DNA from 2 places in the Mesorhizobium sp. M0621 genome. Region 1 is predicted to be linked to the other one. Evidence: riboswitches for the same ligand, from Rfam matches in the RefSeq annotation. Region 1 holds a riboswitch; the other holds the start of a gene.
What was found. Region 1 has a riboswitch for S-adenosylmethionine ahead of metX (homoserine O-acetyltransferase MetX). Riboswitches for the same ligand answer to the same signal wherever they lie in the genome.
Positions count from the first base shown of each region.

Region 2: another riboswitch for S-adenosylmethionine. It lies ahead of NKI38_RS22425 (O-succinylhomoserine sulfhydrylase); the one in region 1 lies ahead of metX (homoserine O-acetyltransferase MetX).

Region 1 is NZ_JAMYQF010000020.1:50,366-55,577, reverse strand. It holds gene metW (methionine biosynthesis protein MetW) at 1-223, opposite strand, end outside; gene metX (homoserine O-acetyltransferase MetX) at 282-1,451, opposite strand; SAM riboswitch at 1,564-1,641, opposite strand; gene hisC (histidinol-phosphate transaminase) at 1,779-2,888, shown strand; gene NKI38_RS16155 (prephenate/arogenate dehydrogenase family protein) at 2,895-3,830, shown strand; gene NKI38_RS16150 (sugar kinase) at 3,959-4,894, opposite strand; gene NKI38_RS16145 (DUF2125 domain-containing protein) at 4,905-5,212, opposite strand, start outside.
Region 2 is NZ_JAMYQF010000036.1:40,676-45,887, reverse strand. It holds gene NKI38_RS22430 (ceramide glucosyltransferase) at 1-288, shown strand, start outside; gene NKI38_RS22425 (O-succinylhomoserine sulfhydrylase) at 303-1,490, opposite strand; SAM riboswitch at 1,548-1,625, opposite strand; gene NKI38_RS22420 (2'-deoxycytidine 5'-triphosphate deaminase) at 1,724-2,818, shown strand; gene NKI38_RS22415 (ABC transporter substrate-binding protein) at 2,920-3,693, shown strand; gene araD1 (AraD1 family protein) at 3,897-4,889, opposite strand; gene mmsB (multiple monosaccharide ABC transporter permease) at 5,093-5,212, opposite strand, start outside.

The DNA.
Region 1 (5,212 bases):
GGTCCTTGTCGGCATCGCCCTGGATGACCGAGAGACCGCGCGCCACGCATTCGTTGACACCACGTTGCGACAGTTCCAGGCCACGGCCGTCGACTTGCTTGGTGTCCTGCAGCAGTTCGAGCAGCGAGCCATCGCCCGAACCGACGTCGAGCACGCGCGACTGCGGCGGGATCAGGTTGGCGACGACCTCGAGGTCGACGCGCTGGTTGCGGTTGACACTCATGGCTTTGCCTCCTGCCTGGCGCATGATCCTGGACAGCCAAGTCTGCAACTTTTCGGGGTCATGCGTTGAGCCCTCTGGCCCGGGCCGCCGAGCCGATGAAGCCGTTGATGGCGGCAAACAGTTCCGGCTCGTCGAGCAGGAAGGCATCGTGACCGCGGTCGGTCTCGATCTCGACGAAGGACACCGATGCGCCGGCCGCGTTGAGCGCATGCACGATCGAACGGCTCTCCTCGGTCGGAAACAGCCAATCCGACGTGAAGGACACCAGGCAGAAGCGGGTTTTGGTGCCGGCAAAAGCGTCGGCCAACCGGCCGCCATGGTCGGCGGCGAGATCGAAATAGTCCATCGACCGCGTCATGTAGAGATAGGAATTGGCGTCGAAGCGATCGACGAAGGTCATGCCCTGGTGGCGCAGGTAGCTCTCGATCTGGAAGTCGGCGTCGAAGCCGAAGGTCAGCGCTTCGCGATCCTGCAGATTGCGGCCGAATTTCCGGTGCAGGGCGGCCTCCGACAGATAGGTGATGTGGGCGGCCATGCGCGCCACCGCCAAGCCCTTTTCCGGGCGTTTGCCGTGCTCGAAATATTTGCCGCCATGCCAGTCCGGATCGGCCATGACAGCTTGCCGGCCGACCTCGTGGAAGGCGATGTTTTGCGAGGAATGGCGCGCGCCGGTGGCGATAGGCAGCGCCGAGAAGACGCGCTCCGGATAGCTCGACGCCCATTCCAGCACCTGCATGCCGCCCATCGAGCCGCCGAGCACGCAGAACAGTTTTTCGATGCCGAAATGGTCGATCAGCATCTGCTGCGCGCGCACCATGTCGCGGATGGTGATGATCGGCAGGTCGAGCCCATAGGGCTTGCCGGTGGCGGGATTGGTCGAGGCTGGGCCGGTGGATCCCAGGCAACCGCCGATGACGTTGGAGCAGATGACGAAGAAGCGGCTGGTGTCGATGATCTTGCCGGGGCCGATCAACACCTCCCACCAGCCCGGCTTGCCGGTAACCGGATTGGTGCTGGCGACGTGCTGGTCGCCAGTCAGCGCGTGGCAGACGAGGATGGCATTGGAACGGGCGTCGTTCAGCGTGCCATAGGTTTGGTAGGCGATCTGGAACGGCGACAGCAGCGTGCCGGCGTCGAGCTTGAGCGGCTTGTCAGGTCCAAAACGCAAAACCGGGCTCGACGGTTGGTCGGCCTCGTTGTTGGCTTTGCGAGCACGCAGAGCGGCCATTGCATCCATCTCACACCTTGATCCCTGCACCGTGCTTTTCGAAAATCGATGCCGATGCGGTGTCCGGCCGGCGCGGGCAATAAAAAACCGGCATTGCAGTCGCAAAGCCGGTTACAGGATGCAAACGGCCCTTTAGCAAGTTGTTTAACGTGGCTGCAAGCCGACCGGCCAAATCACCACGGGAGTTCGTACTCCTTCTAGGGCTGCGGCAGGCCGGCGTCAACGGCCAGCCTTGATCCGGCGGCTGTCACCTCTCGACATTGCGACCTACGGCTTGTATTTCCGCTGCGGCTTCCCTGAGGAAGCGTTTTCGACGGATTTTGTGACATGAACCAGACACCGGACAAGGCACGTCCAACCCCGCGCGCGGGCATCATGGACATCGACGCCTATGTGCCGGGCAAGAGCACGGCGCCTGCCGGCGTTGCCAAGGTCTACAAGCTGTCATCGAACGAGAACCCGCTCGGTCCCTCGCCAAAGGCGATCGAAGCCGCGCGTGAGATTGCCTGCAAGCTCGATATCTATCCCGACGGGACCGCCAGGCGGCTGCGCGAAGCGATCGCCGAAGTGCATGGCCTCAACCCGGCCAACATCATCTGCTCCAACGGTTCCGACGAGATCCTCGGCCTGCTGGCGCAGACTTATCTGGCGCCCGGCGACGAGGCCGTCATCACCGAACACGCCTTCATGGTCTACAAGATCTATATCCAGTCGGCGGGTGCCGTTCCGGTGACGATCAAGGAAACAGACGAGCGCGCCGACATCGACGCCATCCTGGCCGCCGTCACGCCGCGCACGAAAATCGTTTTCCTCGCCAATCCCAACAACCCGACCGGCACCTATGTGCCGTTCCAGGAGGTGCGCCGGCTGCATGCAGGTCTGCCCAGGCACGTGCTTCTGGTGCTCGACGCGGCCTATGCCGAATATGTCCGCCGCAACGACTATGAAGCCGGCATCGAACTGGTCGGCAGCGCAGAGAACGTGGTGATGACCCGCACCTTCTCCAAGATCGGCCTTGGCGGTGCGCGGATCGGCTGGATGTACGCGCCGATGCACATCGTCGACGCGATCAACCGCGTGCGTGGCCCCTTCAACGTCAATGCAACGGCGATCGAGGCCGGCATTGCGGCGATCCGCGACCGCGCCCATGTCGAGCGCAGCGTCGCACATAACGAGACCTGGCTGACCTGGCTGACCGAGGAGTTCACAAAGCTTGGGCTGCGGGTGACACCGAGCGTCGGCAATTTCATCCTCATTCATTTTCCTGACGATCAGAAACATTCTGCGGCAGCGGCGGACGACTACCTGACGGCGCGCGGCTATATCCTGCGGCGCGTTTCCGGCTACGGCTTCCCCAACGCGCTGCGCATGACCGTCGGCACCGAAGAGGCCAATCGCGGCGTTGTCGCTGCTCTCACGACATTCCTGAAAAGCTAGAACACCATGACATTACCGATGTTTGAAAAGATCGCGCTGGTCGGCATCGGCCTGATCGGCTCGTCGCTGGCCCGGGTCATCCGCCGCGAGGGCCTCGCCCGCCATGTCGCCATCTCGACCCGCAGCGCCGCGACACTGGCGCGGGCGGAAGAACTTGGACTCGGCGATAGCTACACCACCGATGCGAAAGAGGCGGTCCGCGATGCCGATCTGATCATCGTCTCGGTGCCGGTCGGCTCGTCCGGTGCCGTGGCCGAGGAAATCGCACCGGCGCTGAAGCCGGGCGCGATCCTCACCGATGTCGGCTCGACCAAGGCATCGGTCATCGCACAGATGCAGCCTTTTGTGCCGGCCGGCGTTCATTTCATTCCCGGCCATCCGCTGGCCGGCACGGAAAAATCCGGCCCCGATGCCGGTTTCGCCGATCTGTTCGACAATCGCTGGTGCATCTTCACGCCGGTGCCCGATACCGACCCGGACGCGCTGGAGCGGCTGTCGGAATTCTGGCGGCGTTGCGGCGCCAACATCGACACGATGGACCCCCAGCATCACGACATGACGCTGGCCATCGTCTCGCATTTGCCGCACATCATCGCCTATAACATCGTCGGCACCGCCGATGACCTGCAGTCGGTGACCAAGTCCGAGGTGATCAAATATTCGGCTTCCGGCTTCCGCGACTTCACCCGCCTTGCCGCGTCCGACCCGACCATGTGGCGGGATGTGTGCCTGCACAACAAGGATGCCATCCTCGAAATGCTGGCGCGATTCTCGGAAGATCTGGCGTCACTGCAACGCGCGATCCGCTGGGGAGACGGCGAAAAACTCTTCGACCTGTTCACCCGCACCCGTGCTGTGCGCCGCTCGATCATCGAGGCCGGCCAGGACATCGACGTGCCGGATTTTGGCCGCCAGGCGGTCGAGCACCCTAAAGGGAGCTGATATTCAGGTGAGGCCGGCCTGCAAATGGCCGACACCTGCGCTTCCGGTGGTCACGTACTTCAAGTACGCTCCGCTCCGGTTCTCGGTATCAGCCATTTTCGACTCGGCCTGACCTGAATCTCAGCTCCTTAGCTTTGTTGGGATGTCGGCCAGGTCGCGGCAACCATGGCCAGCGTCTCGGCCCTGTCCGGCGCGCCCAGCCTGCCGCCGAAGCGCAGGCATTTGAGCGCGGCGGCCGCACTGGCAAAGCGCAGCGCCTGTTCTACCGGCATGGCTTCGGCCAGCCCGACGGCGAAGGCGCCATGAAAGACATCGCCGGCGGCGAGCGTATCCACCGCCTTGATCCTCGGCGCCGCGACGTGGCGCACACGGCCTGCGGAACGGTCGTGCCACCAACTCCCCGCCGCGCCGCCAGTCACTGCGACAAAGGCGTCGGTGCGGCTGGCGAGATCGGCGCAAGCCTTTTCCGGGTCTAGCGCCTGGCCGCAGACAATGCGCGCCGCCGGCTCCGAAGCGACGATGTACGTGGCGAGCGGCAACAGCTGTTCCAGGACCTCCAGCGGCGCGGTGTCGGCATCGAGGATCGCCGGCCGGCCGATGGCGCGCGCTGCGTTGAGGGCAAGTGCTGCCGCGCCCGGCCAGCGGACATCGACCAGTACGGCGTCGAATGCGGAGAGGTCGGCGACCGGCAAGGCTTCGGGATCGGCCTGCGCAAGCCTGTCATAGAACGGCACGATGATGCGCTCGCCATGCGCATCGACCAGGATCGAGGCCAGTGCCGAGCGGGCGCCTCTGACGCGGCGCACAAGCGTGCAATCGACGCCTTCTGCCTCGATGCCAGCGATGAGCTGGTCGGCGACGGCATCGTCGCCCGCGCTCGCCCACAGCGACACCTCAGCGCCCAGGCGGTGCGCGGCGCAGGCAGCACTGGTGGCCATGCCCGAGGCGATCTGGACGCCGTCGGAGGCGATGAACTTGCCCTGATGCAGTGGCAGTGTCTCGACACGCAGGATGGTGTCGAGCGTCAGCGCGCCGACGCTCAGAAGTTTTGCCGGTCTGTTCATACAGGGATGCTTAATCGAGCGGCTTGATCTTGCCCAGCGGGATGAAGCCGAGCGAGGCCTTGCCCTTGACCACCTTGAGCGGCATCGACGGTTCGTTGCCGAGCATCGCCAGGGCAGAAAAACCCTGCTCGATCTGGCTTTTCTGCTCGGGTATGGCGGTGCCGAGGATGGCCGCCACCGCTTTCGGGTCCTTCAGCCTGATCATCAGATCGGCGTTGACCAGGCCCTCGGCATCGACCGACAGCGGTCCTGAAACGGTAATGCGCGCCGTGCCCGACGACAGGTCGAGGTTGCGGATTTCGATCGCTTGGCCGCGCA
Region 2 (5,212 bases), on a different contig from region 1:
GTGGTGCCGCTGGTGCTGGCGCTGATTGCGGCGGCAAGCGCCGGCATCAGCCTCTGGGCAACCGCCATTGCCGTGCTGGCAGCCTTCTACCTTCCCGAGTGCATTCTGGCCCGCTCAAAGGGCTGGTACCTGTCGCCACGCATGGTCGCGGCGATGGCAATGCGCGACCTGATTCTGCCGGCGATGTGGGCGCGCGGCTGGCTCGGCGGTGCCGTCGAGTGGCGCGGCAATGCGATGACGATCGGCACAAAGGCGGCCGAGCTGGAAGAGACGCCGTCCGGCGCCTGAAAGCCAAAGGCCTCCTATTTGGCCTTCAGCGCCTGCGCGATATCCTCCAGCAGATCGTCGGTGTCTTCCAGGCCGACCGACAGCCTGAGCGTGCCCGGCCCGATGCCGAGTTCAGCACGCGCCTCGTCGCTCAAATTCTTGTGCGTCGTCGTCGCCGGATGGGTGATCAGGCTCTTGGCGTCACCGAGATTGTTGGAGATCAGCACGATGTCGAGCGCGTTCTGCAGGGCGAAGGCCGCCTGCTTGCCGCCCTTGACGTCGAGGCAGATCAGCGTCGAGCCGCCCGACATCTGCTTCTTGACGACATCGGCCTGCGGGTGGTCGGCCCGGCCGGGATAGATGACACGGGCGATTTCCGGCCGCTCGGCCAGGAAATCCGCGATCCGGCCCGCGCTTTCCGTCTGCTGGCGTACGCGCAGCGGCAGCGTCTCCAAGCCCTTCAGCAGCGTCCAGGCGTTGAAAGGTGACAGGCTAGGCCCGGTGTGGCGGAAATAGTCGTGCAGGTTCTCGTCGATCCACTTCTTGTCCGACAGGATGACGCCGCCGAGACAGCGCCCTTGGCCGTCAATGTGCTTGGTCGCCGAATAGACGACGATGTGGGCGCCGAGCTGCAGCGGCTTTTGCTGCAAGGGCGTGGCGAAGACATTGTCGACGATCAGCCTGGCACCGATCGAATTGGCAAGCGAGGCAACCGCGGCGATGTCGACCACTTCCAGCGTCGGGTTGGTCGGGCTCTCCAGGAAGAACAGCTTGGTGTTCGGCTTCACCGCTTTTTCCCAGTTGGCGATGTCGGTGCCGTCGACCAGCGTCGCTTCGATGCCGTATTTCGGCGCCAGCGTCTCGACCACCCAGCGGCAGGAGCCGAATAGCGCGCGCGCCGCCACGATATGGTCGCCGGCCCTGGCGCTGCACAGAAGCGCTGCCGTCACCGCGGCCATACCGGAGGCGGTGGCGCGGGCGTCCTCCGCACCTTCCAGCGCGCACATGCGCTTTTCGAACATGTCGACGGTCGGATTGGCGTAGCGCGAATAGATGAAGCCCGGCTCCTCACCCTTGAAACGGGCTTCGGCGGCCTGCGCCGTTTCGTAGACGTAGCCCTGGGTGAGGTAAATCGCTTCCGACGTTTCGCCGAAAGCGGAACGCAGCGTTCCGCTGTGCACGAGTGCCGTCTGAGGCTTCCAGTTGCGCTTGTTGGTGCTCATCGCTCTTCTTCCAGACACAAAAAAACCGGCCGCGAAAGTCGCAACCGGTCCATACGGCCTTGCGGCCCGACGGTCCTTTAGCGACTTGTTTAACGTGGCTGCAAGCCGACCGGCCAAATCACCACGGGATAATGACCCTTTAGACCCGTGCCACGCTTGCGTCAATTGCCGGCTTCATTAAGAGGTTTGTACCAAGCAGGTTCCGAAAAAGCCTGCCCTCTAGGAGCAGAGCCTTGCGGCAGACAGGCATTCTTCCCGATCAGGACATCTCGGCGCTGTTCCAGTCCGGCGCGCTGAAGTCGGCGCGTGCGCTTGACGCCGACCAGATCCAGCCGGCCAGCCTTGATCTCAGGCTCGGCGACAAGGCCTGGCGGGTGCGTGCCTCCTTCCTGCCGGGTCCCAACCATAAGGTTTCGGAAAAGCTCGACCGGCTGCAACTGCACGAGATCGACCTGGCCGAGGGCGCGGTGCTGGAGACCGGCTGCGTCTATATCGTGCCCTTGCTTGAAAGCCTGGCATTGCCGGCGGACATTTCGGCTTCGGCCAATCCCAAGAGTTCGACCGGGCGGCTCGACATCTTCACCCGCGTCATGACCGATCGCGGCCATGAGTTCGACAAGATCGCCGCCGGCTATCACGGGCCGCTCTATCTGGAGGTCAGCCCGCGCACCTTCCCGATCGTCGCGCGCACCGGCTCGCGCCTGTCGCAGATACGCTTCCGCACCGGCAATGCGCTGCTGTCGGAAGCCGAACTGCACGAACTGCATCGCACGGAGATGCTGGTTGCCACCGAGCCGCCGAACATCTCCGGCGGCGGCATCGCGTTGTCGATCGACCTCAACGGCGATCAAAACGGGCTTGTCGGCTATCGCGGCAAGCATCACACCGGTCTCGTCGATGTCGACAAACGCGCCGCACAGGAGGTCGTCGACTTCTGGGAGCCGATCCACAAGAGCGGCGCCGGCGAGTTGGTGCTCGACCCCGATGAGTTCTACATCCTCGTCAGCCAGGAAGCGGTGCATGTGCCGCCGCTCTACGCCGCCGAGATGACGCCTTTCGATCCGCTGGTCGGCGAGTTCCGGGTCCACTATGCCGGCTTCTTCGATCCGGGCTTCGGCCATTCGGCATCCGGCGGCACCGGCAGCCGGGCGGTGCTGGAAGTGCGCAGCCACGAAGTGCCGTTCATCCTCGATCATGGCCAGATCGTCGGCCGTCTGGTCTACGAGCATATGCTGAAGCGGCCGCAGGCGCTCTATGGCACCGATCTCGGCTCCAATTACCAGGCGCAGGGCCTGAAGCTGTCCAAGCATTTCCGCGCCGCGCGCTGAACCCCACTACCCCCCAGGCAAAATACTTGCCTGCGCTGGCTCGCCATGCTTGGCTGCCTTGCTGGTCGTCAAGCTGGCGGCGTTCAAGGGGAACCAAGAAAATGCAGATTTCGAAATGGATCATATCGGCAGCAGGCGCTGCCATGCTGGTGTTGGCGGCCGGCTCTCTATCGGTGCAGGCAGCCGAGAAAATCAAGATCGGCACCGAGGGCGCCTATCCGCCGTTCAACACCATCACTTCGGACGGCAAGGTCGAAGGCTTCGATATCGACATCGCCAATGCGCTGTGCGCGCAGATGAAGGTCGAGTGCGAAATCGTCACCCAGGACTGGGACGGCATCATTCCCGCCCTGCAGGCGAAGAAGTTCGACGCCATCATCGCTTCGATGAGCATCACCGAGGAGCGCAAGAAGCAGGTCTCCTTCACCAACAAATACTATACGACACCGCTCGCTTTGGTGGCGCCGAAGGACAGCGATCTCACCTCGACCGAACCGGCAGCCCTTGCCGGCAAGACGGTCGGCGCGCAGGCCTCGACCACGCAGGCCGACTATGCCCAGAATGAATATGGCAAGGCTGGCGCCGAGGCAAAACTCTACCCGACCCAGGAAGAAGCGATCACCGACCTGACGAACGGCCGGCTTGACGCTGTGATCTCGGACAAGTTCGTGCTGATGGACTGGCTGAAGAAGGCAAGCGACGGCTGCTGCAAGCTGGTCGGCGACGTCAAGGGCACGGAGACACAAGCCGGCATTGCCGTTCGCCTGGAAGACACGGCGCTACGCGACAAGCTCAATGCGGCCATCGACGCGATCGTCGCCGACGGCACCTACAAGAAGATCCAGGCCAAGTATTTCGACTTCGATATCTATTGAGGCGTTGAAGCCGCCAATCTCCCCCCTCGTGGGGGAGATGCCCGGCAAGGCAGAGGGGGGCGCGAAGGATCGCCAGCCTCTCTGCACCAGCAGACTGGTTCGAAAGAAAAACCAAGTGATGGAGACATTGGCCGGACAGCGCCCCCCTCTGGCCTGCCGGCCATCTCCCCCACGAGGGGGGAGATCACGCTGTCATCGACGCCTCACAGCGCCTTCACCGCCACCTTCACCGGCTGTTCGATCTCGAGCGGATTGCGCAGCGGCAGACCGAAATCCTTGGCCTCGATCTCGAACACGTCGCCCGCTTCAGTACTGATGCCGTCGGCGAAGGACAGCGTCGCAGTGCCGAACATGTGCACATGCACGTCGCCCGGCTGGCGGAAAGCCGCATATTTGAAGTGGTGATGTTCGAGATTGGCGATGGTGTGCGACATGTTCGCTTCGCCGGACAGGAACGGCTTTTCCCACAGCACGTCGTTGTCGCGCACGATGCGCGAGGTGCCCCTGATATCGGACGGCAGATCGCCGATCAGGATCTCCGGCCCGAACGAAGCGTTGCGCAGCTTGGAATGGGCGAGGAACAGATAGTTCACGCGCTCGGTGACGTGGTCGGAAAACTCGTTCGACAGCGTGAAGCCGACGCGGAACGGCGCGCCGTCGTCGCCGATGACGTAGATCCCGGCGACCTCGGGCTCTTCGCCGGCGTCCTTGGCGAAAGCCGGTGACAGGAGTGCCGCACCTGGCGCCACCGCCATCGTGCCGTTGCCCTTGTAGAACCATTCCGGCTGCACGCCGATCTGGCCTTTCGCGGGCTTGCCGCCCTCCAGCCCCATGCGGAACATCTTCATGGAATCGGTCAGCTGTTCTTCACCGTCGGCACTGAGCTTCTTGTGCATGGAATCGCGTGTCGCCGCTGAGCCGAGATGCGTCAGTCCGGTACCGGTCAGGTGCAGATGCGCCGGATCGGGATGGTTGATCGGCGACAGCAGCCGTCCCTTCTTGTAGGCCGCCTCGAGATCGACCGTCTCGCCAAGCCCCTTGCGTTCGATCAGCGCGACAAGGCCGACGCCGGTGCGGGCGGCCTCCATCGCCAGCGAGTAGACGCTGCGGGCGCCGTTGATGATCCGGGTCTTGCCGCCGTTGCGGGCAACGACACGGATGGTCTCGGCGTCATCGAGAATCTGGGAGATCAGCATGATGAATCCTCTCTTTGTCTTGACCCGGTTGCCATTTGGCAAACCCTAACCTGCGCGGCTCGGACCTCGCCGCGCCACGGGTGAAATTCTTCGTCCGGATTGCGCTCGCGAGCTTGGTCCCTGAGGGACTTCTTGACGCCGGCGGGTTGCCGGCAGCATCGCGATCTGGACCCGTATGCCTTCCTCGTTGCCTCGCTGGCCCGTCAGGCCTTGTTCTTGTTGTAGACGTCGAAGATCACGGCGCCGAGCAGCACCAGGCCTTTGACCACCTGCTGCCAGTCGACATTGACGCCCATGATCGACATGCCGTTGTTCATCACGCC